Pseudovibrio sp. M1P-2-3: one gene and its partner. The protein of the gene in region 1 interacts with the protein of each later gene in a pairwise test. Links are inferred from orthologs where the notes say so. Each region holds a gene or a part of one and is shown on either strand. Other genes may lie near its edges. The genes, in order: topA and P6574_RS00330.

What was found.
Region 2: the proteins of topA (region 1) and P6574_RS00330 interact in binary tests that used the Escherichia coli proteins (3 or more experiments, as listed by UniProt). The link is inferred for Pseudovibrio sp. M1P-2-3 from one-to-one orthologs.

The regions. Positions count from the first base shown.
Region 1 is NZ_JARRCW010000001.1:1,366,853-1,377,027, reverse strand. The notes cover bases 2,719-6,114. They hold topA (type I DNA topoisomerase), read left to right. Parts: upstream 2,719-3,103; coding sequence 3,104-5,914; downstream 5,915-6,114. Other genes in these bases: rnr (ribonuclease R), read left to right, coding at 5,949-6,114; P6574_RS06235 (hypothetical protein), read right to left, coding at 2,719-2,814. Also shown: P6574_RS06250 (dihydroorotase), read left to right, coding at 1-741; glycerol-3-phosphate 1-O-acyltransferase PlsY, read left to right, coding at 763-1,380; DNA-processing protein DprA, read left to right, coding at 1,380-2,540; more of P6574_RS06235, read right to left, coding at 2,620-2,718; more of rnr, read left to right, coding at 6,115-8,276; P6574_RS06220 (DUF983 domain-containing protein), read left to right, coding at 8,282-8,722; P6574_RS06215 (NUDIX hydrolase), read left to right, coding at 8,731-9,480; rpmG (50S ribosomal protein L33), read left to right, coding at 9,735-9,902. UniProt on the Escherichia coli protein: Releases the supercoiling and torsional tension of DNA, which is introduced during the DNA replication and transcription, by transiently cleaving and rejoining one strand of the DNA duplex.
Region 2 is NZ_JARRCW010000001.1:69,260-78,810, reverse strand. What follows is about bases 3,270-6,041. They hold P6574_RS00330 (YigZ family protein), read left to right. Parts: upstream 3,270-4,265; coding sequence 4,266-4,817; downstream 4,818-6,041. Other genes in these bases: ggt (gamma-glutamyltransferase), read right to left, coding at 4,814-6,041; P6574_RS00335 (2'-deoxycytidine 5'-triphosphate deaminase), read left to right, coding at 3,270-4,262. In the rest of the region: guaD (guanine deaminase), read right to left, coding at 1-384; P6574_RS00345 (DinB family protein), read left to right, coding at 1,041-1,607; P6574_RS00340 (O-succinylhomoserine sulfhydrylase), read right to left, coding at 1,654-2,844; more of P6574_RS00335, read left to right, coding at 3,171-3,269; more of ggt, read right to left, coding at 6,042-6,409; P6574_RS00320 (methyl-accepting chemotaxis protein), read right to left, coding at 6,641-8,824; polyhydroxyalkanoate synthesis repressor PhaR, read right to left, coding at 9,106-9,551.

The DNA of each region.
Region 1 (10,175 bases):
GCGCAGGACAAGGACCTTGCCGGATCGGGTGTGATGAACTCGGGACTAAGGGCCACATGGCTCGGGCTTGGAGGGATACCCCGCGAGGCGGAGTTCATTGCTATCGAACGGGATATGCGCCTCGTTGCCATGTCGCAGGGCAAGTATCACGCTCGCATAATTTCCTGCCCGCAAAGTGCAAGGGCAATCCAAAATGCCAAGCAAGAAGGGCTGAATGTTACTGCCGGTATCTCCATCAACCACCTGACACTTAATGAAAACGACATTGGTCCCTATAAGACCTTCCATAAAATGTCACCTCCACTGCGTGGCGAGGAAGACCGGCTGGCAATGGTGGAAGCGGTCGCAAACGGCACAATTGACGTTATTATGTCCGATCACAACCCACAGGATGTGGAAACAAAGAGACATCCTTTTGCAGAATCTGCCGATGGTGCGTTAGGACTGGAAACAATGTTGGGTGCGGGCCTGCGACTGGTGCACAATGGAGATCTTTCCATTATGCAGCTTTTGGCAACAATGACCTGCAATCCGGCGGACCGTCTGGGACTTTCCAGCGGTCGATTGGCAAAGGGTGCACCTGCCGACATTATCGTCTTCGATCCGGATAGACCGTGGATTGTTGAGGAAGAAAAGATTCGCTCCCGTTCAAAGAACAGCTCGTTCGAGAATGAAGTTTTAACAGGGCGGGTTTTGACAACACTGGTTGCAGGGCGCATTCTTTATAATTTGGCGGCCTAATAAATAAATTGGAGATAAAACGTGCCGGACCCCATCAGCTGGTCCTATGACCTGCCCTACTATCTACTGGCACTGGCCTTTGGCTACGCGCTGGGTTCAATTCCGTTCGGTCTCCTGATTACCAAGGTAGCCGGTCAGGGCGATATTCGCTCTATCGGCTCTGGAAATATTGGTACCACCAATGTGCTGCGTACAGGCAAGAAAAGCCTTGCTGCGCTCACATTGCTTGGCGACGCACTCAAGGGCACTTTTGCTGTCGTGCTTACCTATGCCTATGTGGGCATAGATATGGCAGTTATTGCCGGTTTTGGCGCATTCATCGGCCACCTTTTCCCTGTTTGGCTCAAGTTTAAGGGCGGCAAGGGTGTGGCAACCTATCTGGGTGTCCTTTTCGGGTTTTACTGGCCTGCCGGACTGGTTTTCATAGTACTTTGGGCTTTAGTGGCTTTTCTCACAAAATACTCTTCCCTATCTGCCTTGGTGACCTCGCTGGTCATACCATTGGTATTGTGGGCCGTTGGCCTCCCCCAGATAGGACAGGCCATGGGGCTTATGAGCATCATTTTGTGGGTCAAGCACCATGAAAATATCAGCAGACTTCTTAAGGGAACAGAAAGTAAAATCGGGAACAAGAGCTGATGACCCAAGCCACGCGAAGCAAAGGACACCAGCTTTCAAGGGTCCAGAAACTTGCGTGGCTTCAACTTATCCGCTGTGAAAATGTTGGCCCAAGGACATTTCGCGAACTCCTGAACCATTACGGCTCGGCCAGACATGCCCTTGATGCCCTTCCTGAAGTTTGCGCGCGTGGGGGACGTAAATCCTATGTCCCCTATCCGCAGCAAAAGGCCGAGGAAGAGCTCGACAGGGTTGAGGCTGGCGGTGCCCGGCTGGTGGCCATGGGAGAGGCTGACTATCCGCCCCACTTAATACACATAGACTCCCCCCCGCCTCTTTTGACTATTCATGGCGCCCCTGTCACCCACGAGCAAAAGACAATTGCTATTATTGGAGCTCGCAACTGCTCTTTATCTGGGCAAAAAATCGCGCGAAAGCTCGCGGGTGAACTGTGTGAGGAAGGGTATTCAATCGTCTCCGGTCTGGCACGGGGAATTGATAGAGCAGCTCATCAAGCCAGTCTTCATTCCGGCACAATTGGTGTTTTCGCAGGTGGAATAGATGTCATCTACCCCCTTGAGAACAAAGGCCTCTATGAGGATATGCTGGCAAACAATGGCTGCGCCTTGACTGAAATGCCTCTCCACCGCAAACCAAGAGCGGGAGACTTTCCAAGACGCAACCGCTTGATCTCTGGCATCTCTTTGGGCGTCATTGTGGTAGAGGCCGCGTTAAAGTCTGGAAGTTTACACACTGTGCGCTTCGCGCTTGAACAAAACCGGGAAGTGTTCGCCGTGCCGGGCTCGCCTCTTGATCCCCGTTCAGCAGGTGCAAACAGGCTGATTCAGCAAGGGGCCATGCTGGTTACAGAAACCGAGGACATATTAAAAACGCTTGGTCCGTTGACCAGCCCCCAGTTGCCCCTTCGTGAAGATCTGGATCCAGAGCAACCCGGTTTTCACCTTACCCCGTCAAATGAGACTGGCCCGAGCATACAGTCTCCCTGCGAAAATGACCGGATACGTGTTCTTCAAGCTTTGAACCAGACCCCTTGCGAGCTGGACGAACTTCATCGTTTTACACAGATCCCATTGAAAAATCTGCAGTTTATTCTTCTTGAATTTGAACTTGCCGGGCGACTTGAACGCCACCGCGGCAATCAGGTCTCGCTTCTTCATTAAATCCCCAGAAAAGGGAAACCCGAAAAAACCTAGTGGAATTGCAGGTTTACCCTAATGGGGAAATGTCATACTAATTAATTTAATGATCAATTTTAGGGGGTCGAGAGCAGATGTTCTCGGTTTCTTTTTCCGTGATCTCTAACATATAGGAGAGAAAGGGAAAGTTATTCTCGTCGGCCATTTGTGCCAATTCATGACACATTTCTCCGCAATATTCAGCAAAAGCCTTGCGTTCCATGTCACTCTCAAGCTCTTGGGGTGTGGTATGTTTCATCCGATTAACCCTTCGTAAAAAATACCTTTTCGTAAAAATACAGAGTAATTTCCATTCAACTTAATGCGTAGAGGACTCCTCCATTTGTTTAGGTTGCAAAATTGCTAGGGATTTTGAGAATTCAATGGTTTCATTTTTCAGGAATTCATTTTCCTCTCTTGACCTGCGCCTGTGAAAAGGCCATTTGACAGCCGCAACGTGATCCTTGATGTTCAAGGATCGACTCATGAGTTCACAGTTTGTGAACTTGAAATTTCAAAGACAGTTGCTCGCGAGAGTTTGGGTATCGATGAATATCGTTATTGTGGAATCACCGGCGAAGGCCAAAACCATCAACAAATACCTTGGCAAGGACTATAAGGTTCTGGCCTCATACGGCCATGTGCGCGATTTGCCCGCCAAAGATGGTTCGGTGTTACCCGATGATGATTTTAAAATGTCATGGTCCACAGATTCAAAGTCCCAGAAGCGCCTTTCAGACATCGCAAACGCCGTTAAAGAATCTGACCGCGTGATTCTGGCAACCGACCCCGACCGCGAAGGGGAAGCCATTTCTTGGCATGTGCTGGAAGTTTTGAAAAAGCGCCGTCTCTTGAAAGACAAAAAGATCGAGCGCGTGGTTTTCAACGCCATTACCAAAAGCTCGATTTTGGAAGCAATGAAAAACCCAAGAGATCTGGACGAGCCGCTGGTGGATGCATACCTTGCCCGCCGCGCCCTGGATTATCTGGTTGGTTTCACCCTTTCACCTGTTTTGTGGCGCAAATTGCCCGGGGCCCGTTCCGCAGGCCGCGTTCAATCGGTTGCCCTGCGCCTTGTGTGCGAGCGGGAAGGCGAAATTGAAAAGTTTATCTCTCAAGAATACTGGTCTATTCTTGCAAACCTGACCACTCCGTCGGAAGCGGGAGTACAGGCACGACTGACAGCCTTCAATGGCAAGAAATTTGGCCGTCTGGATATTAATTCGGAAGCGGAAGCCCTAAAGCTGAAAACCATGCTGGAGGTGGCCTCCTTCTCGGTTGCAAGCGTTGAATCCAAACCGCAAAAGCGTAACCCGTACGCACCGTTCACCACGTCTACCTTGCAGCAGGAAGCCTCGCGTAAATGTGGCTTTGCCGCCGCACGCACCATGCAGATTGCGCAAAAGCTTTATGAAGGCGCCAATCTGGGCGGTGAAACAACCGGCCTGATTACCTATATGCGTACGGATGGGGTGCAGATTGCACAAGAAGCCATTCACAGCTGCCGCTCTGTCATCGGCAAGCGCTTTGGTGATGAATATGTACCAGAGAAACCCCGTTTTTATTCTTCCAAAGCCAAGAACGCCCAAGAAGCGCACGAGGCGATTCGTCCGACAGATTTGACACGCCATCCCAAAGATATGGCCAAGTTCCTCGATCCTGATGAAGCCCGCCTTTATGAGCTGATCTGGAAACGAACCATTGCCTCCCAGATGGCCTCAGCGGTTTTAGAGCGCACCACCATCGACATTGACGCCCTGAACGGCGGTGATAAGGCGGCTCTTCGTGCATCCGGTTCTGTCATACGCTTCGATGGCTTCCTTGCTCTTTACCAAGAAGGCAGGGATGACGAGGACGACGAAGAGAGCAAACGCCTTCCAGCCATGAGTCAAGGCGATAAGCTGGGGCGCAAGGGCATTGAAGCCAATCAGCATTTCACCGAGCCCCCTCCCCGCTTTACCGAGGCAACTCTGGTTAAGAAGATGGAAGAGCTGGGAATTGGCCGACCTTCCACCTATGCGGCGACTTTGCAGACCCTGCGGGACCGCGAGTATGTGGATCTGGACAAAAAGCGCCTGATCCCGCAAGACAAAGGCCGCTTGGTGACAGCTTTCCTCGAAGGCTTCTTTGATCGCTATGTGGAGTATGACTTTACCGCATCCCTTGAGGATCAGCTGGATAAAATTTCTGCGGGTGAACTGGAATGGAAGGAAGTTTTGCGCCTTTTCTGGGAACCATTCAACGAAATTTGCAGTGAAGTCGTCAAACGTTCCAACACGGAAGTGCTTGACGCTCTTAACGATATTCTGCGTGCTCATGTATTCCCTGATAAGGAAGACGGATCTGACCCGCGCAAATGCCCTAAATGCGAAACAGGTCGCCTTTCCCTGAAAGTGAGCCGTTACGGTGCCTTTGTTGGCTGTTCCAACTACAACAAAGACAAGAACAGCGGTAAAATTCCGAATGAGGACCCACCGCACTGTGATTATACCCGTCAACTCACATCGGGCAGCGAAGGTGAAGCTGCTGCAGTAAGTGATGGACCGCAAGTTCTAGGAGTTGACCCTGAAACCGGTCTTGAGGTTTCTATGCGCACTGGTCGCTTTGGTCCCTATGTGCAACTGGGCGAGGAAGCAAAGCCCAAGCGTTCTTCCCTACCCCGTGGCTGGCAGGCATCCGAGCTGACTTTTGAAAAAGCGCTACAGCTTTTATCCCTGCCACGCGAAGTGGGCCTGCACCCTGAAGACCAGAAGCCCATTTCCGCAGGGCTTGGCCGCTATGGACCTTTCGTTCTTCACGATGGCACCTATGCCAATCTGGAAAATCCAGAAGAAGTCTTTTCAGTGGGCATCAACCGTGCAGTTTCCCTGTTGGCCGAAAAGAGGGCCAAAGGCGGCGGAAGACGCGCTGCTGCCAAGCCTCTCAAAGAGCTGGGAGACCACCCGGACGGCGGCGCAATTGGCGTTTACGCCGGACGTTACGGCCCCTATGTGAAGTGGGAAAAAGTCAATGCCACGCTTCCCAAAGGAAACGAGCCTGAAACCGTGACACTGGAGCAGGCCATTGAACTGGTGAATGCGAAAGCAGCCTCCAAAGGCGGAAAGAAGAAGGCAGCTCCTAAAAAGGCCACCGCCAAGAAATCATCCGCTAAAGCCAAGAGTGCTTCCAAGGAAGCACTTAAGGACTTCGGGGATCACCCGGAGGGCGGGCACATGAGCCTGCGGGATAGCGGCCGCCTTGGTATTCGCCTGAAATGGGATAAAACCTTTATCTCCCTGCCAAAAGGTACGGACCCAAAAACAGTTTCCTTTGACGATGCTGTTGCCCTTGTAAACTCCAAGAAAGCAACGGTCAGCTAGTTTAACCCGGCCTTGATGGCCATAGAAGCAGCTTATGGCTGCACCGAGAGAGACTTTGAGCCGAAAAAAGCTCGCTATGCCGAAAAGCAAGGGAGAGGCAAAACTGCCCTCCCGCGATGAAATCCTTGCATTTATCTCCCAAAATCCGGGAAATGCCGGAAAAAGAGAAATTTCCAGACACTTTGGAATTAAAGGCTCCGCCCGCATCGCCCTGAAGCAGATGCTGAAAGACCTGATTTCCGAAGGACTTATTGCCGGTAGCCGCAAGGCAATGATGCGCCCGGGCGACCTTCCTTCCGTATTTGTTGCCACCATCAACCAGCGCAGCCGTGATGGGGAAATGATTGCCCAGCCCGTGAGCTGGGATAATGAATTTGGCCCCGCGCCAAAGATTTTGATCTTACCCTCCAAGATACGCGGGAAAGAGAAAATTCCAGCGGGACTGGGCGATCGCGTCCTCATTAAACTTGCCGATCAGGATCCGGGGGAAGAAGCTAACCGTACGGCGCGTGTGATCCGCAGACTGGATAAACAGTCCGGTGCCATTGTCGGAATTTTGCGAATAGATCCGGAAACAAAGGCCGCTCATCTGGAGCCTGTTGACCGCAAGCAGAACGAGGTGGATGTCAATCCGCTTGAGATGATGGATGCGGCAGACGGGGATCTGGTTCGCGCCGAAGTTTCCAAAAGCGGCCGCTTTAACACAGCGCGTGCCAAGATCGTTGAGCGAATCGGCTCCATGAACTCGGAAAAGGCCGTTTCTGAAATTGCCCTGTTCTCCCATAATATTCCAAAGGACTTTCCAGAGGCTGTTCTGGCAGAATCTGAAAACGCCAAGCCTGTAACCGTTGGAAAGCGGGAGGACTGGCGTGACATACCGCTGCTGACCATTGATCCGGCGGACGCCAAGGACCATGACGATGCGGTGTTTGCGGAAGCTGATGATGACCCAGAGAACGTTGGCGGCCATGTGGTTTATGTGGCCATTGCCGATGTGGCAGCCTATGTGAGGCCGGGTAGCGCAATGGACAAGGAAGCCGTACTACGCGGAAATTCCGTCTATTTCCCGGACCGCGTCATCCCCATGCTGCCCGAGCAGATTTCCAACAACCTGTGCTCCTTGCGTGAAAAAGAAGACAGGCCTTCCATGGCTGTGCGCATGGTGTTCGGCTCTGACGGAAAAAAGCGCTCCCACACGTTCCACCGTATCATCATGCGCTCTGCTGCCAAGCTTTCTTACCAGCAGGCACAAAAGGCTATCGAAGGGGTAACTGATGAAAAAACAGAGGTACTTCTGGAAGGCGTTCTCAAGCCACTTTGGGCTGCCTATGAAGTCCTCAAGCGCGGGCGGAACAAGCGCGGCCCACTGGAGCTGAATATTCCAGAGCGCAAAATTAAATTGAAAGACGACGGCACCGTTGATCGGGTAATTGTGCCGGAGCGGCTGGATGCTCATAAACTCATTGAAGAGTTTATGATTCAGGCCAATGTGGCAGCCGCGGAAACGCTGGAGAAGAAGAAGACCGCCCTGCTTTACCGCGTGCACGATGCATCTACACCGGAAAAGCTGAAAACCCTGCGGGACTTTCTGGCCAACCTCTCCATAAAGCTGCCACATCAGGGCGGGTTGAGAGCCTCGGTTTTCAATAATATCCTTGAAACTGTCAAGGACACTGCCAATGAAACCATGGTTAATGAAGTGGTGCTACGCTCACAAGCACAAGCAGAGTACCATCCGGAGAATATCGGCCATTTTGGCCTGAACCTACGCCGGTACGCGCACTTCACGTCCCCTATTCGCCGCTACGCTGACCTGATCGTTCATAGAGCTCTGATTTCAGCGTGTGGCTTTGGCGATGACGGCCTTCCCTATGGATTTGAAGAGAATCTGGAAGCAATTGCAGGAGAAATATCTGCGGCAGAACGTCGCGCCATGCTGGCGGAGCGCGAGACTATCGACCGCCTCATAGCCCTTTGGCTTTGCGATAGAATTGGCGCTGAGTTTGCCGGACGTATTGCCGGTGTAACCAAGTCCGGACTGTTTGTACGCCTTAACGATACTGGTGCTGATGGGTTTATTCCTGCCTCAACCATTGGTAAGGATTATTACGCATACGAAGAATCAGCCCACGCCTTGGTTGGACGAGCTACCGGAGAAACGTTCCAACTGGGTGATTCTGTCGATGTGCGGCTAGCGGAGGCAGCGCCTTTTGCTGGTGCTCTGCGCTTTGAAATGCTTACCAAGGGCAAAGACAGAGGAGATGCGCTAGGAAAAATTGCAAGTCCTACGCGCTCCAAAAGATCGAGGAGAGGTGATAAACCTCAGGGACTGAGGAAATCAAAGTCCCGCAAGAAACGGTAGAGCAAATGAGCAGCACAAGCGATCGCATGACACCGCCAGCCCGAGAAATTAGCCCAGCTATGATCAGGGGGGGCCTGTGCAAGTGTCCCGCGTGCGGCTCTGGTAAAATGTTCAAGGGATATCTCACGGTATCCCCTGAATGCTCCAAATGCGGTGAGGAGCTGTTTCATCACCGCGCCGATGATGCTCCGCCTTATTTCACCATTTTTATCGTTGGGCATATTGTGGTGGGCATGGCCCTTTCCGTAGAGATGTCCTGGTTCCCGCCCATTTGGCTACATATGGCTCTCTGGATCCCCTTGACAATAATTATGGCACTGGCCCTGTTACGCCCCATCAAGGGCGCAATGGTCGGGTTACAGTGGGCTCTGCGCATGTATGGCTTTGATGCCAGCTTTAATGAGGAAGATGAGTACGTGTCAGGCTCATCTGCGCACTACCAGTAAGACGATAAATGAAGCACAACAGTCCCAAAGATATCGCAGCCGACAATTCTTCGCCAAACCGCAAAGCCCTGCGTCCACAAGATGCTGCTACCCTGCTCATTCTCGATCGACGGAATACGGGTGAACCCCATGTCCTAATGGGAAAGCGTCATATGGGTCACAAATTCATGCCCGGGAAGTTTGTTTTCCCTGGTGGCAGGGTGGATACGAGTGATTCGCGAATCCAACCGCTCACCCCCTATGACCCCAAAGTGGAAGAAAAGCTGGCCAAGCATCCCAAAAACTCTCCTACAGCTGCCCGTGTACGCGCATTTGCAATGGCTGCTATTCGTGAAACCTATGAGGAAGCCGGCCTCTTTATTGGAAAGTCACAGGATCAAGGCCCTATACCGCCTCTTGGCGAAGGGTTTAGAGCATTCGAAGAACGCAGCATTGTGCCGTCCCTCGCCCCTATGCGCTTTATAGCAAGGGCGATCACACCGCCAATGCGCCCTCGTCGCTATGATACAAGGTTTCTCAGCGTTTGGGCCGATGAAATTGCAGACCAACTGCCAGAGGGGACCGGACCCACGGGTGAGCTGGAAGAATTACAATGGCTTAGCCTAGAAGGCTGTAAGGCTTTGGATTTGCCAAGGATTACTCTTACAATCATCGAAGAGTTGCAACAACGCCTTTGCATTGATCCAGACCTAAATCCAGATACACCGGTTCCATTTTATTACTGGCGCGGTGTTGGTTTTGTGCGCAAGGAACTCTAAAGTGAGCGTTGCGAAAGCGGCATTTTTCATTTTCCTGTGTTCTTAGATAAGAATTCATGTGATTTGAGCCCTCAAGTCCATTGGATGTTGAGAACTGATCTTGACTTTACCACTGTGATCAGTAGTGTGCCGCTAAATTTCCGAGGTATCGCTTGAACGGGTACTTGAGAAGACGAGGGTCTTCTGGCAAGAAGCCTTCAAGTTTGATGAAGCAACCGGCCATGTAAGGCCGACAACTGACAGGACCCTGAGCCATGGCCAAGGCGACCACTATTAAAATCAAACTGCAGTCCACTGCAGACACTGGTTTCTTTTACGTAACAAAAAAGAACTCCCGTACAATGACCGAAAAAATGGTCAAGCGTAAGTACGACCCAGTTGTTAAAAAACACGTTGATTTCAAAGAAACAAAAATCAAATAAGTTTCTTTTCAAAATTTTTGAAAGAAGGCGCTTTAGGCGCCTTTTTTATTGGGTAAAGCGATATTCGAAATTCGCTACAGGCTTGCAGCCCGTCTGGAAGATTACTGAGAACCCATGGGAATTGATTTTTGGAAAGTGGTGGTCGGTGAGAAGCGGATGATTCGAGGAGGCCACTCTGAACCCATTTCCTCACCGACCAACCCCACGGACCCAGGAGATGCGGCGGACCTGAGCTCTCCGTAGGGCATTTAAACTGACTGCAGTAACTTGGCT
Region 2 (9,551 bases), 1.3 Mb from region 1 along the record:
ACCTGCACGAAGTTGCTCACGAAGGAATACTTCAGCAACACGTGAAGCATGGTCTTTATTTGCAAACTGTTGCTCAGCGATGAATGTGTAGTTGTTAAGCCATTCAATGAGCTGCTCACCATACGCACCAATAATCTGCGTCTGCGGATAGTGCACGTGAGAGTCAATAAAGCCAGCCATAATAACAGAATCTTTGTATTCTGTTACTTCAGTACCCTCTGGGAGTTTCTTAAGCATGTCTTCCGCAGGGCCAAGATCTTTAATCTTTTCACCCTCGATAAGAATGATACCGTCACTCTCAACCTTCATCACTTCTTCTAGAGAAGAGCGGAACGGATCACCAGTAAATGTAAGGTAAGTACCGCGGATCGCTTTTGTTGTCATAATGAACTCCGTCATACGAGTTCGAAACGCACACCGCGTACCTTACACTTACACGGAATTACTCCGTGCAGTGGCGCGTAGCTGGTCATATTAACCAGCCGCATCAGGATCTATTTGGTCGAGTGGTGATCCGCCAAAAGACGACGCCGTGCCCGTTTCGAAAAACTGCATTTTGTTGTCACGTCCCGGACCTACTTCGAGATCGAGTTAATTTGTCCGACGGCGTATGAAAGATGTATAAGATGCACCTGTCAGATGGTCTATAATTATTTATACGTACGCACATCTACTTTATGCGACTTGCTGTCACTGCAACAAAGTAGCGCTTAACCATTTGTATTCTTTAATATTTCAGGACAATAAGAGGCTAAAACATTGTAAAATATAATTTTTTTATTAGTTGTATAGATATACTCACCACTCCCCACCCTCTGTATTAAGTAGAGTTCCTACGAAATAGGTACTTTTACTGCGACCAAATTTCCGCGAAATATTTGTTACTTTTTCGTTTTAAAGCCAAAAAATATTGCCTGTTACAGGCAGTTTCGCGTTCACCTTCCCCCTCGTTGCCACCAAAGGTTCTGAACCTATAGTTAATAAAAACTTCGCATATATATTTTGGGGTTAAGACCACCAATAGGAAAAGGGGCCAGATAATGTCGCCGATCAATTATTTCGCTATACAAGCCTACAACAACGCTTGGGCAAACCATCGACTTCTTAAAATCTGCGGTGAGCTATCACCCTTTGATCTTGAAGAGGAAAGGCAAAACTTTTTTCCAACTATTATTGAAACACTCAACCACATCCTGACGGTAGACTGGTACTACATCAGTGCTCTGGAGGGAGAGAGTATCGGCTTTACGGCTTTTGAACCTGAAATTCCATTTAAGAAGCTTCCCAAGCTCATGGAAGCACAGAAGAAGGCTGACCAACGGTTAATCACAATCTGTCGTGAGGCCTCTTCAGAAACGCTCCTGAGTACAGTAGAGATCAAACGCGCCAAGAGTAGTCAGTTTGAGCGTTTCGATCGTGTACTCATGCATTTGCTTCAACACCAGATACACCACCGCGGTCAAATACATGCCATGCTGTCTGGGACAAGTACCAGGCCGCCACAACTGGACGAGTTCTATTTGGATGATCCGCAGGAGCGGAAAGACAGGGCGCCTGAACTTGCTGCTATTGGATTAAGTGAAGAACTGGTTTGGGAAACCATGTAGTTAAAAAGGGCGCACAAAGCGCCCTCATTTATCTTTTATACTGGAATTATAACTCTGCGAGAGCCTGAGCGACGTCAGCAAGCAAGTCTTCTGTATCTTCCAAACCGACAGACAAACGCAGAGTATTAGCGGAAATTCCCAACTCAAGGCGGGCTTCTTCCGCAACGCTCTGGTGTGTTGTCGTTGCGGGATGGGTAATCAGGCTCTTAGCATCCCCAAGGTTATTGGAGAGGTGGATAATATTCAGTGCATTAGAGAATTGAAATGCTGCCTCTTTCCCCCCTCGAATATCAAAGGCAACCATTGTAGACCCAGCTGCCATCTGTTTTCGAACAATATCAGCTTGAGGATGGTCGGACCGTCCGGGGTAAATAACGCGCTCAACAGCAGAGTGCTCCGCAAGAAGATCGGCGATCTTTGCAGCTGATACGGTCTGTTTCTCAACGCGAAGCGGTAATGTTTCCAATCCCTTAAGGAGCACCCATGCATTAAACGGACTCATTGACGGCCCGGTGTGCTTAAACATGTCATGGAACTCTTCCTCGATCCACTTCTTGTCTGAAAGCACCACACCACCCAAACAGCGACCCTGACCATCAATATGCTTTGTTGCCGAGTATATGACGACATCTGCACCCAACTGTAGCGGCTTTTGCCACATGGCGGTTGCAAACACGTTATCGACAATAAGACGGCCTCCTACAGCATGAACCATCTCGGCAACAGCCTGAATGTCCACCACTTCCAGAGTCGGGTTTGTGGGACTCTCTAGAAAAGCGGCTTTGGTATTTGGCCGAATTGCGGCCTTCCATTGCTCAAGATCGCTTCCATCAATAAGAGTAGATTCTACTCCAAAGCGTGGCAAAAGCTGCTCGATGATATAGCGACAGGAACCGAACAGAGCTTTAGGTGCAACAAAATGGTCTCCAGCCCGAACACAAGCCATAATTGCAGAGTTTACTGCGGCCATACCTGATGCTGTCGCCCGCGCAGCTTCGGCACCTTCAAGCTCACACATGCGCTGTTCGAACATAGAAACCGTGGGGTTTGCATATCGAGAGTATACATAGCCTTCTTGCTCTCCAAGAAAGCGTGCCTCTGCTCCTTCTGCACTGTCGTAAACATAGCCTTGAGTCAGATAAAGTGCTTCAGACGTTTCACCAAAGCTGGATCGAGTTGTCCCAGCATGTACCAACTTGGTTGCCAGTCTCCAGTTTTCTTTTTTTTCTGTTGTCATAGTGCCTGTTCCTGCCTGTTTCCTGTAGTCGGCCTAACACCCTCCTACAAAACATAAAACCCCGGCCAGTTTATGCCAGGGTCTTTACAAGAACCCGGCCCTTTAGCTAGTTTTTAACGTGGTAGCAAGCCGGCCGGCCCAAATCACCACGAATCTCCATATCAAGATTTATTGCAAATAATGCACTGCGTCAATCTGAGCTATCCGCAAAGCCGCTTGGCTTAATCTCAATTCTCCTATAATCACAGAAACTAGTTAATGTGCAGATTCATGAATCTGGCAGTTCCAATAATTTTTAAACTTCCAACGGGGCAATCGGATACATTATGGGCGGAATTCTTCCAGCTAGAGCCATCAAAGGCATGTTCGCAGATGGAGCAATCAAAGCAGACAAAGCTCCTGATGCCGATCAAATCCAACCGGCTAGCTTGGACCTGCGCCTTGGTTCAAAAGCCTGGCGCGTTCGAGCCAGTTTTTTACCTGGCCCTGACGCAAGCGTTCAAGAAAAAATGGAAGGCCTTGTTCTCCACGAAATTGACCTCTCCCAAGGGGCTGTTCTGGAAACAGGCTGCGTTTACATTGTCCAGTTGCAAGAATTACTTAACTTGCCCGAAAGTCTATCTGCAACGACCAACCCAAAGAGTTCCACGGGGCGTATTGATGTCTTCACCCGCGTGATTACAGATGGTGGCCGTGAATTTGACCGCGTACAGGAGGGTTATCAAGGTGCGCTATATGCGGAAATTTCACCGCGCACGTTCCCTGTTCTCGTCCGTAGTGGTTCACGCCTATCGCAAATTCGTTTTCGCAATGGGGACGCTCTGATTTCCGACAGTGATTTACACCAGATCCATAAAGACCATACCTTGATGTCTGGCGGAAATGAAGTAATTGGCGGTGGAGTACAGCTTTCCATAGATCTCAAAGGAGAAGGCAAAGGCAGCCTTATAGGTTATCGCGCAAAACGCCATACTGGCGTCATTGATGTAGACGTTCAATCGGCACACGACCCTCTCGACTTCTGGGAGCCGATTTATAACCGTGGGGATGCTTCCATAATTTTGGACCCCAATGAATTCTATATTCTGGTTTCGCAGGAGGCGGTTCACATTCCACCCATGTATGCGGCAGAAATGGTTCCTTTTGATCCATTGGTTGGTGAATTCCGTGTCCACTATGCAGGCTTCTTTGATCCAGGATTTGGGCACTCAACAGTTGGTGGCTCAGGTTCCAGAGCTGTTCTTGAAGTACGCTCCCATGAAGTTCCTTTCCTCGTTGGGCATGGGCAAACTGTGGGGCGCCTCGTTTATGAAAATATGGCCGAAAAGCCGGCCACACTATATGGCGAAAGAATCGGTTCGAATTACCAAGGGCAGGCACTAAAGCTCTCCAAACATTTCAAAACACCACAAGGTTAACCTATGGCCGATCTTTTTACGGTCTCCAGAGAGTGGACAGCGGAACTGGAAGAAAAAAAGTCCCGCTTCCTTGCGACCCTTATTCCCTATGAAAGCTTTGATGAGCGTCTCAATCAGCTTCGTGAAGAGCACCGAAAGGCAAACCACCACGTAACCGCCTTCCGCAACGTTCTCGAAGACGGGCGCATCGTTGAAAGTGGTAAGGATGATGGAGAACCGGCAGGAACTTCTGGAATGCCTACGCTTAAAACGATGATCGGCGCAAAGTTGGTGAATTGCGGTGTCATTATTACACGCTATTTTGGCGGGACCAAACTAGGAACAGGAGGGCTTGCCAGAGCTTACTCAGGCGCGGCCAATTTGGTTATATCTGGAGCAGAGCTTCATCCTTGGTATCCCATCATCACCAAGACAGTCACCGCGAGCTTTGCAAAAAGTGCCGAACTTGAGCGGAAAATTGCAGGTCTCTGCCTGACTGTTTTAGATAGAAATTTTACAGAAAACGGTGTCACTTTGACAGTAGAGGGCCCCAAAGCAACAATTCAGAAACTCTAATAGCCCAATGCAAACCCGTCTTTGCGAGGGTCGGAGCCACCAGTCAAAACACACGTGTCTTGATTAATCAATATTCCCTGGCCGCCTCCCAATGGCACTTGAACCCGATTCACGGTATGCCCCAATCCTTCAAGGTATTCTATTGTTTTTAAAGGAATACCCTCCTCAGCTTGTAACGCTAACGTTTTTTCGTCGATAAACATTCTCGGTAAATCTATGGATTCTTGTATGTCCATCCCATACTCCAAGAGATTAGCAAGAACATGCGCATGGCCACAGGGTTGATAGCCTCCTCCCATGACGCCAAAACACAAGGCAGGAACCCCGTTCTGGAGAGCCATGGCGGGAATGATTGTATGTAGTGGTCGCTTGCCCCCGGAAAGCTCATTTGGATGACCTTTTTCGAGGCTAAAACATGCCCCTCGACAATGTAACAGTACCCCGGAGTGTGGAGTTATAAAACCTGACCCAAACCCTTGATAAAGTGAGTTAATCAAAGAAACAGCCATTCCGTTTTTATCAACCACACTAAGATAAGCCGTATCGGATGAAGGTGAGAGAAATTGGTGGGAAAGACGGGGCAGAACACTCCTGCGATTTATTCGTTCCGCAAGCTTATCAATATACTCAGTTTCAAGAAGTTTCTTGGCGTCAAATGCCATATGATCTGGATCAGCAAAGAAATAGTCACGACTGGAATATGCAAGTTTAGCAATCTCCATTTCCAAATGAAACCGCTCTCCCCCTAATGGATCTAGGTCAGACATATCAAAGCGTTTCATGAGCTCCAGCATAACAAGTGCGATGATGCCCTGCCCATTGGGTGGCAATTCAGCCACTGTTAAGCCTTTATACTCCGTTGTAATCGGCAGCACATCTGTAGCTTGCATCTGGGCGAGATCATTTGCAGTTATCTCTCCACCTGCGGATTGGATAAGCTCTTCAATTTCCTCGGCTATTCTTCCATGATAAAAAGCGTCTACGCCTTTGATAGCAAGGGTGTCCAAAGTATTGGCGAGAGCTGGAAATGCCATCACCTCTCCAGACTTGGGTGGCCTTTCATCAATTAAGTAGGTTTCTCGCGTTACTTTATTACGTAGCAGTAGGTCATGGTGACGTTTCCAATCCCAAGCAGTTCTTGAGGAAACTGGAAACCCATCTCGGGCATACCCAATCGCACGTTGCAAAAGGCGCCCAAACTCCATGCTGCCATGGTCATTGGACAGTTTCTCCCAACCACGAAGAGCACCTGGCACCGTAATAGCCTCAACAGAATCGGCAGTTATTTCGGTGTAGCCTCGCATACGCAACTTTTCGGAACTTGCATTTTGTGCCGCGCGACCTGAGGCATTTATACCATGTAAGGTGCCATCTGGTTTAGCAATAAGCGCAAAGCAGTCTCCGCCAATACCGGTCATATGCGGCTCTACCACACTCAGTACAGAGGCAGCTGCAATTGCTGCATCTGCCGCATTTCCCCCTTCCTTCAAAATCTCTAGTGCAGCATATGTCGCAAAAGGATGAGAGGATGCAGCCATGGCATTCTTGGCATAAACGGGTGAACGGCCAGCAAAATGGAAATTTCTAGTCAATTCGCCCCCTTAAAATCTAAGTGATCTTGGTATTTCTTCCCATGATACGTTTTCAGGCAGACATTACAATCAAAAGATGCTTCACCACCAAATGCACCCAATCGTTATGTGCATCACTTTTGAGACCTGAGAGGAGTGGAAGTTGAAACTGGTGCAGGTTGATCTGAAGCGGACTTTCCAAAATAAATTTAAAATCGCCGAGTGAAAACACTCGGCGATTTTAAGGCGTGCCTATGCAGCACGAATATTCTCCAAATATTTTTCTACTAGAACACGTAATGCTTCTGACTGCTCAGTCAACTGGGTGGAAGCTGAAAGGACCTGCCCCGCCTCTTCTCCTGCATTTTGAGCAATTGCACTAACACGACTTGTTGCTTCAACCACTTCTGAGGAGCCTTGTGTCACCTGCTGGATGTTACTGGATATTTCATTTGTGGTTGCCACTTGCTCTTGAATCGCTCCAGCAATACCGGTGGACACATCCCGTATGGACCCAATAACACCTGCAATTTCATTAATCGCCTCAACTGCTTTTTGTGTCTCTGCCTGAACGCTTTGGATTTGCACTCCAATTTCTTCTGTTGCTTTACCAGTCTGGTTGGCCAGCCCCTTCACTTCGGAAGCAACAACAGCAAATCCTTTTCCTGCATCCCCTGCTCTTGCCGCTTCAATAGTTGCATTCAGCGCCAGAAGATTTGTTTGCTCGGCAATATCGCTAATAATGGAAACAACTTCTCCAATGCGCTGCGCAGCAGCGGTTAAGCCATTTACAGAAGCTTCCGCAGTTGTTGCTCGGTCGACAGCTTCCTGCGAAGTTTGAGCTGAGCGCTGCACTTCGCTATCGATCTCCTGCACAGTGATCGTCAGCTCTTCCGCAGCACCTGCAACCGTTTGCAAGTTGGTAAGAGATTGCTCGGAAGCACTACTTACAGTCTGCACTTCCATACTGGTTTGATCCGAAATGCTTGCCATACTTGCAGCTGTTGTATGCAAGGTATTACCAGCATCTGTAACAGTTGCTAAAATTTGGCGAACGCTCGCATCAAACTCTGAGTTTAATATTTCAACTCGTTGTGTACGTTCAGCCTGCTTAAGTTGTTCCACCTCTTCTCTTTGGTGAAGTTCGTCACCTTTGCGAAGGTCTTCACGGAAACTTTCAACTGCACGCCCAATTTCGCCGATTTCATCTTTGCGCTGTGCTGCAACAACCTCAACATCAAAGTTTTTATTTTGTACCTCCACAATCGCTTGTGCCAAAGCATTGAGAGGCCGACTGATTTTTCTGGCCGTCCAGTTACCCAAGAAGAACAGAACAACAACAATACCCAAAGCAATGAGCGCCATGTTCTTTATCAGGCTATCAACAGCGGCAAGAGCTTCAGAGCTCTTCATCTCTACAACAAGAAATGCTTCCTTACCATTTACCATTAAAGGTATAGCAACCATCAAAAAGCCACCAACTTCCATGAAGTACTCATCCGCTTCAGGATCAGCATTCCTCATTACCAACAGTTGTGTAAGCTGGGCTTCCTCCAGACCAATAGTGAGTACAGGGATGTCAGGAAAAAGTGGCTTTTGAGATAGCAGTAGTCCATCTGGGTTAAGCAAATAAGCCTGTCCGCTAGCGCCAAGTCCTGATCGGTCAAACAGGATATTATTAAGCTGGACGCTCTCCATACGCGCCATCAGCACCCCTTCCAAGACATCTTCTCCATGCTTTTCTGCATAGATCGGGGTCCCAATGAAGTATGAAGGTGCGTCATCTGCTGGACCGTAGTTTTTAATCAAAGACACAGAGACTTCACCGGGTTGTTGTTTACTGGTTTGATTAAATACATTTGCAAAGTCGGTCGAAGAGAAGTTTTGGTCTTTGATATTTGAGAAGAACTCCGGTCCTTTTGTAACCGAATAAATAACTTCGCCAGTGGTTGTTATGACAAACAAATCCGCATAGCCACCACCTCGAAATACGTTTAGGTAATCGCTATGTAGGTCAGAATGCTGCCACGAATACAAGGCATCATTCATTTGAACTTCGCCACTAAGATTAATTCGCTCTTCCCGTGACAGTTGGGGGTTTTGAAAGTGGGAGAGAATTGTGTCTCGTTCTTCCTTCGAATTGGCGTAGATCGACTTCAGTTCTGTTGCTGTTCGCTCAACTGTGTTCGATTCAGCAAACCGCATAATCTCTTCTATTCGCGCAGTTTGTTGTGTCTCAATCTGTCCTTGGCGAAGTTGCCCAAGCAGTAGAAGTCCCTGTCTTTTTTCCTCAATGAAAAACTCCTTTCCCATTAAGAATGCTTCAATTCCCACCAAAAGACTGGAGATAACTGAGAACACAAGAAACAAGGCTGGAAGACGGAATGAGAGCCTATAAAAAGTGCCACCCGTTTTCGGATTATTATTATTTGTCATAACTTAAATCCCACCATTAAATTGTAGGATGATAAATTAGAGGGGAAGAAATTTACAAAATAAAAACTTATCAATTTTTTCGCTAATTTCCACAGCTTTACTTGTATAAAGCTATGGAATCTCAACAAAGTAAAACATAATTTCAATTATTCCTAATAGAAATTACGCTAGTATCGAATTAATACATAGGACTTTCTACCTACTGCACAAAGTCGAGAGAATTCCAAAGTATGTATTTAGAAAAAAGGGGCTGGAACCAGTCGGCTCCAACCTGTGCCATCCTATTTCTTCGCTTGAGCTAAAGCGTCTATTTTTTTCTGCATTTCTGCAAGTTGTTTTTGAACATCAGTAAGATCTGGCTGACTTGAGGGCGTAGGCTTTGGTTCATTTTCCTCTGGCCTTGTTTGAGCACCCACCCCCATTTCGCTCCCATCAAATGGGTTAAACATCTTCATGGCGCGGTCAAACATTTCCGCATTGCGCTTTACCTGCTCTTCAATCACGCCGAACGCAGAAGTCCCAAATGCATCTGACATTTGTTTGCGGATTTTGTCCTGTTCTTTGGTAAGCGAAGACATCGTGTACTCAAGATAGCTTGGCACCATGTTTTGCATTGAATCACCATAAAAACGAATCAACTGGCGTAGAAACGTAATAGGCAGCAGGTTCTGTCCTTTATTTTCTTGATCAAAAATAATCTGAGTTAAAACAGAACGTGTAATATCTT